2 regions of the Blastococcus jejuensis genome follow, and region 2 is predicted to be linked to the other one. Evidence: riboswitches for the same ligand, from Rfam matches in the RefSeq annotation. Region 2 holds a riboswitch; the other holds the start of a gene.
What was found. Region 2 has a riboswitch for cyclic di-AMP ahead of ABD644_RS21745 (peptidoglycan DD-metalloendopeptidase family protein). Riboswitches for the same ligand answer to the same signal wherever they lie in the genome.
Positions count from the first base shown of each region.

Region 1: linked by a shared signal. The riboswitch ahead of ABD644_RS10230 (VldE C-terminal domain-containing protein) and the one ahead of ABD644_RS21745 (peptidoglycan DD-metalloendopeptidase family protein) in region 2 are both predicted to bind cyclic di-AMP.

Region 1 covers NZ_BAAAVV010000004.1:131,114-134,506, forward strand. Annotated here, with positions in the region: gene ABD644_RS10225 (HAD family hydrolase) at 1-208, opposite strand, end outside; gene ABD644_RS10230 (VldE C-terminal domain-containing protein) at 316-1,206, opposite strand; cyclic di-AMP (ydaO/yuaA leader) riboswitch at 1,249-1,392, opposite strand; gene metH (methionine synthase) at 1,505-3,393, opposite strand, start outside.
Region 2 covers NZ_BAAAVV010000019.1:39,958-43,350, forward strand. Annotated here, with positions in the region: gene ABD644_RS21735 (hypothetical protein) at 1-322, shown strand, start outside; tRNA gene ABD644_RS21740 (tRNA-Ile) at 643-716, opposite strand; cyclic di-AMP (ydaO/yuaA leader) riboswitch at 908-1,067, shown strand; gene ABD644_RS21745 (peptidoglycan DD-metalloendopeptidase family protein) at 1,079-2,281, shown strand; gene ABD644_RS21750 (TVP38/TMEM64 family protein) at 2,333-2,998, shown strand; gene ABD644_RS21755 (maleylpyruvate isomerase N-terminal domain-containing protein) at 2,995-3,393, opposite strand, start outside.

The sequences.
Region 1 (3,393 bases), on a different contig from region 2:
CGACGAGCAACTGGTCGTCCGTGACCTCGAGGCCGAGGTCGTCGTGGAGCAGGGTCATCGACGTCCGCATGCTCGTGCCGACGGTGGCTGCGCGAGCCTCGTCGGAGAGCCGGCCGCCGAGGCGCCGGGCGAACTCGTGCAGCGCCGTCCCCCAGTGCTGCTCGGTCTCGACCAGGGTTCCGTCCATGTCGAACAGCACTGCCTCCACCCGGCCATCGTCCCACCGCAGGATGGCCCGGGCCGTGGCCGACGCGGCCACGGCCCGGAGAACCGCTGGTCAGGGCCTTGGCGCGTGGCCAAGGTCACGACGGGTGGTCAGCGGTAGTTCACGTGCACGTGGTCCATGTGGTTGGCCGTCGCGCTGCCGCGGTTCTCCATCGGCTGCCAGGAGCCGCCGGGCGAGCTCAGCATCCGCTGCTGCCAGATGATGTACTCCACGCCCAGCTCGTCCCAGTGGTCGATGTGGTACTGGGCGATCGCGTCGCCCAGGGACGGGCTGCACATGTAGTCCAGGGCCAGCCCGGAGGGGTGACCGCCGGGGTCGGCGGCGCTGGCGCGGGTGCCGCCGATGGTGATGCCGGCGGCACCGGGCACGTTCGAGACCACCGCGTCCGCGGCGGCCTGCGCCTGCGGTCGCACCGGCCCGGCACTGTTGGAGATCCGCGCGACGGCGGTGGCCGCCGTCCCGCTGGAACTGGCCGCGGGCGCTGCCGCTGCCTCGGACTCGGCCGCGGCTGCCTCGGCCGCTGCTGCCTCGGCCGCGGCGGCTTCGGCTGCCGCCTGGGCCTCCGCCGCGGCCTGCGCCTCCGCCGCTGCCTGCTCGGCCTGGGCCTGGGACGCGGCCGCCGCCGCCTGGTCCGCGTCGCGCTCGGCCCGGCTCGCGGCGAGCTGTCCGAGGAACTCGGAGTCCGCCGTCGACGGCTGGTCGACGCCGGTGCCGTCGATGCCCAGCGCGTCGGCGACGGCGACGGACGGCGACTGGGAGCTGGCCGTGGCGGTCGCCGCCGGGCCCGCCGCCACCAGGTCGACGAAGGCCAGCGTGCACACAGCCGAGATCCCCAGGGCGTAGGCCACCCGGGAGTGCGGGGCGCCGTGCCGGCGACCGTCGGGTCGGGCGATGAGGTCGAGCGGTGCGCCGTCGGAATGCTCGTCGGCGGGCCGGCCCTCGGTGGCCGTGGATCGGGTGGAGATGGAGCGGGTGGTCATGGAGCGCAAGCGCAGGTTCAGGGACGCCACAGGGGCGGCTCTCCGTTCTTCCCTAGCCGCCTACCGAGTTAGCTGACGGGTTCGGGCCGGAAGTTGCCCTACCTGGCACGCGCACGCGCGCGCAGGATTCACCCCAGAGGAACCATGGGTCCCCGGTCTGCTCGCGACGCTCGGCCGCGCGCAGTTCGGCGGTGTCCGGCCGAGGTCCTCGATCGAGGAGCGGGGCCCGGCGGACGCAGGCCAACGTACTACGAATCCGCGTTACCGAACTGTGATCCTCTGCCAGATGTGGACGAGGTCACTCGTCCTCGGTGCGGTAGCCGAGGTTGGGCGAGAGCCACCTCTCGGCCTCGTCGACCGTCCAGCCCTTGCGGCGGGCGTAGTCCTCGACCTGGTCGCGCCCGAGCCGCCCCAGCACGAAGTAGCGCGCCTGGGGGTGCGAGAAGTACAACCCGCTGACCGCCGCGCCCGGCCACATGGCCATGCTCTCGGTGAGCTCGATCCCGGTGCGGGCCTCGACGTCGAGCAGCTCCCAGATGGTCCGCTTCTCGGTGTGCTCGGGGCAGGCGGGGTAGCCCGGTGCGGGCCGGATGCCGTGGTACTTCTCGGCGATCAGCGCGTCGTTGTCGAGGTGCTCGTCGGGCGCGTAGGCCCAGAACTCCTTGCGCACGCGCTCGTGCAGGCGTTCGGCGAACGCCTCGGCCAGCCGGTCGGCCAGCGACTCGAGCAGGATCGCGCTGTAGTCGTCGTTGGCCTTCCTGAACGCGGCGACCCGCTCCCCCGCACCCAGGCCCGCCGTGACGGCGAAGGCGCCCACGTAGTCGCGGAGGCCGGTCTCCTTGGGCGCGACGAAGTCGGCGAGGGACTTGCGGGCCGAGCCGTCGCGGCCCTCGGTCTGCTGCCGCAGCTGGTGCAGGGTCGTGAGCACGGTGCGGCGGGACTCGTCGGTGTAGACCTCGATGTCGTCGCCGGGCACCTGGTTGGCCGGGAACAGGCCGAACACACCGCTGGCCCGCAGCCACCGGCCCGCGATGATCTGGTCGAGCATCTGCTGCGCGTCCTCGTACAGCCGGCGGGCGGCCTCACCGGACGCCGGGTTGTGCAGGATGTCGGGGAACCGGCCGCGCATCTCCCAGGTGGTGAAGAACGGCTGCCAGTCGATGTAGTGCCGCAGCTCCTCCAGCGGGTAGTCGGGGAAGCTGCGGACGAACTGCGTCGCCACGTGGTGCAGGTGGTCGCACGAGGGCCCCGCGCACACGTCCATCGCCTGCTGCAGCAGCATCCTCGGCCGGGGCGGGTGGTAGCTGCTCCACTCGATCTCCGGTGCGGCGGCGCGCGCGGCGGCGAGCGGGAGCATCGTGCGCGTGTCCTGGCGGGCGGCGTGCCGCTCCCGCAGCGTCTCGTACTCGGCGTCGGTCTCGGCCAGCAGCTTCGGGCGTTGCTCGTCGGACAGCAGGGCCGCGACCACCGGCACCGACCGGGAGGCGTCCTTCACCCAGATCACCGGGCCGTGGTACTTCTGCGCGACCTTCACCGCGGTGTGCGCCCGCGAGGTGGTGGCCCCGCCGATGAGCAGCGGGATGTCGAAGCCCTGGCGTTCCATCTCCGACGCGAGGTTCACCATCTCGTCCAGGGACGGCGTGATGAGGCCGGAGAGCCCGATGATGTCGGCGCCCTCCTCCTTGGCGGCGTCCAGGATGCGCTGGGCGGGCACCATCACGCCGAGGTCGACGACCTCGTAGTTGTTGCACTGCAGGACGACGCCGACGATGTTCTTCCCGATGTCGTGGACGTCGCCCTTGACGGTGGCCATGACGACCTTGCCGATGGCGCGCTCGGCGTCGCCGGGGCGCTTCTCCGCCTCGATGAACGGGATCAGGTAGGCGACGGCCTTCTTCATGACGCGGGCGGACTTCACCACCTGCGGCAGGAACATCTTCCCGGCGCCGAACAGGTCGCCGACGACGTTCATGCCGGCCATCAGCGGGCCCTCGATGACCTCGATGGGCCGGCCGCCGCGGGCGCTGATCTCGGCGCGCAACTCCTCGGTGTCGCTCTCGGCGAACTCGTCGATGCCCTTCACCAGCGCGTGGGTGATCCGCTCCCCCACCGGCAGCGACCGCCACTCCTCGGAGGCGATCTCCTTCACCGAGCCGTCGCCGGCGAAGTCAGCGGCGATCTCGAGGA
Region 2 (3,393 bases):
CGCGGCAAGCGGTCTGTCCGTCCAGGTGGCTGCCGTCGATCTCGGCCGAGCCGACGCCCTGGCGGCCCTCGGCCGCGCCGACGAGGCCGTCGCTTTGGCGGAGGAGGTGGCGGAGGTGGGGCTGCGCGAGGATGTGCCGGAACTGCAGGCCGATGCCCTCTGGGCGGCTGCAGCCCACGCGGTCCCGGATGACGAGCGCTACGACCGCGCCCTGGATGCCTATGCCAAGGCGGGCGCGCCGCCCGAACAGCTAGAGGAACTGCGGTCCCGGCGAGACGCGGCGCTGGGCCGGTCCGTTCGCCGTCCCCGCTGGAGGAGCTGACGCTGACCACGAGGACCGCCTGAACAGCAGGGCATCGCAGGGCTACTCATCGCGCTGACACCATCAGCGGGAAGTCCCTCGGCTGCCGGCCCTTGTTCCTTACACGGCCACGTGAGGACGTCGAGAGCGTTGAGACGCTTCCGCGGAAGCGCCTCAAGGTAGGCGGCTCGACGATCCTCCCGCGGGAACGCAGGGCCGAGTGCATGGAGGTCGCCCATGTCGCCCACGTCACGGAACGGGCTGTGGGCATATGTCGGCACGGGACGAGGCCATGGAACTTGCCCCGGATCACACAAGCCTCTGACCAGCGAGAACTTCGGTGGGGCGGGTGGGGCTCGAACCCACGACCCAGGGATTATGAGTCCCTTGCTCTGACCGGCTGAGCTACCGCCCCACCTGCACAGCCTGCCAGATCGGATCCGGCCGGATCACCGCGCCGCAGCCGGGGGATCGCCGTCCGCGACGACGTACCGGGAAGTACCACGAGCTGACCTGCTGTTCGTTATCCCGCTGTGACAACCCCTGGATCGGTGGGTACGGTCGCGCACGGTTCGGACGAGTTCAGTCCCTCGACCCGAGGGCCTCGGCCGGACCCCGCCGAACCGCGGAGCCGGATGGCCGAGCGGACCGGGGACCCACCGATTCACCGGGGTGAATCGTGCCTGCACACGGGGGTGGCAGGCACGTAGGGCACTGAACGGCCCGAACCCGTCAGCTAACTCGGTAGGCGGCCGTCAGAAACGGAGATGCGTCGCCTTGGCGACCCTGCACATCGAGCACAGCCGCGCCACCACAGCCCCCCGCCCCTCCCGCTCCCGGTTGAGCACGCCCCGTCGCGTGCTGCTCGTCGCCGGAGTGCTCACCGGAAGCCTCCTGGGCACGCACGCCGCCACCGCCGCACCCGGGAGCCCGGCCGCGGAGTCCGAGAACGACTCGCTGTCCGCCCAGATCGACCAGATCGAGGAACGCCTCGCCGCGGCCGAGGAGACCCTCCAGCGGACGACGGTCGAGGCCGAGGCCGCCGGCGAGGCGTCGCGGGCCGCGCAGGCCGCGCTCGGCGGGGCGCAGGCGGCCGCGGCGGCCGCCGCCGACGAGCTGGCCGCCGTCCGCCAGGCCGTGGCCGACTCGCAGGACGACGTCGCGGCCATCGGCCGGCAGGCCTACATGGGTAGCGACGACACGTTCGGTGACGTCGCCCTCCTGCTCGACGCCGAGAGCCCGACGGAGCTCCTCCAGCAGGCGGCCACCCTCGAGCTGCTCGGCGACGAGCGCACGAGGCAGCTCGCCGAGCTGGAGGACGCCGAGGTGCGCGAGGCGCAGGCCGACCGCGCCGCGCGCGAGGCCGTCGCCGAGCAGGACCGGGCGGCCCAGGCCGCCGCCCAGGCCGAGGCCGCGGCGACCGAGCAGCTCGCCGCCGCCCGGGCCACCTACGACGCGGCCGCGGCCGAGAAGGCGACGCTGGAGCGAGAGCTGCAGGCCGCCCTGGGCCGTTCGGGCGTCGCCGATCCGGCAGCGGCGGTCGCTCTGGCCCAGTCCACCCCGCTGCTGTCCGCCGCCGGAGGTGCGATCGCCCCCACCCAGGGCCGGGTCACCTCCTGCTACGGCACGCGCTGGGGGGCCATGCACAACGGCGTCGACATCGCCGCCCCGATCGGCACGCCGGTCTACACCCCCGAGGCCGGTGTCGTGCTGCAGGCCGGCCCGGCCAGCGGGTTCGGGCTCGCGGTCGCCGTCGAGCACGGCGACGGCACGATCACGCTCTACGGCCACGTGAACCAGTACTTCGTCTCGGCCGGGCAGGTCGTGTCGGCGGGCCAGCAGATCGCCGAGGTCGGCAACCGCGGTCAGTCCACCGGCCCGCACCTGCACTTCGAGGTGCACAACGGCGGCCTGTACGCCAACCGGGTCAACCCGACGCCGTGGCTGTCCGCCCGGGGGATCTCCCTCGGCGGCTGCTGACACGGCAGCGCGGCGGCAGGTGATCGGCCGGTCGTCGCGCACTATGGGCACATGACGACGGCGGCGCGCGGCACCTGGCTGCGCGCCGCCGTCCTCGTCCTGCTGCTCGCCGCCGGCGTGGGGGCAGCCCTGGTGCTGGACCTGCCGAGCGTCGCGACGGTGCGGTCCCAGGTCGCCGGCGCCGGGGCGCCGGGTGTCGCAGTCATGGTGCTCGCCGTGGCCCTCGTCCTGCTCGCGCCCGTGCCGCGGTCGGCGGTCTCGGTGCTGGTCGGCCTCGTCGCCGGCTTCGCGACGGGCGTCGGCGTCGCCTTCGCGGGTGGACTGCTGGCGGCGCTCGCCGCGTTCGGGTTCAGCCGGTGGCTGGGCCGGTCCGCGGCGCTCCGCCTGGCCGGCCCACGGCTGTCCCGCGTCGACGGGCTCGTGGCCGACCGCGGCTTCGTCGCGGTGCTGGCCGGCCGGCTGCTGCCGGTCGTGCCGTTCGTGGCGCTCAGCTACGGCGCCGGCCTGACGGGGGTGCGGCTCGCGCCGTACGGGGTGGCGACGGCGCTCGGGCTGGTGCCGAGCACCGTCCTGCAGGTCGGCGTCGGGGCCTCGGTCGGGTTCGCGGTCGACCCGGCCACCACGTCGCTCGTGCTGTCGCTCGCCGCCCTCGTCGTCGTCGCGGTCGGGGTCGGCACCCTGCTGTGGCGTCGGCGGCGCGCCGCCGTTCCCGCCTAGTTCCTACCGAGCAGGCGGCCGATCACCCCGCCGGCACCGCCCACCGTGCGGGCCGCCAGCTGCAGGATCGGACCACCGGGGATGCCCGGCACGGCCGAGACGATCGGGGCCAGCTTCAGCAGGCCGCCGACCTCGTGCACGCGCAGCTTCCGGCGGGCCACCGCGGGCACCGGGTTGACCCGCCCCGACGCCGCGTCCAGCAGCAGGTCGGCCGGTGCCTCGACACCCGGGCCGTCGGCCCTCCCGGACGGCAGCCGCCGCACCTCCCAGCCGTGCGGGTCGGACCGGAAGGCCCAGCCGCCGTCGGGGGTGGCCAGGGCCACGCCGCCGGAGATGTCCATCGACGCGGCGAGCGCCCCGGTGACGTCCGCGAGCGCGGCCAGGCCCGACTGCAG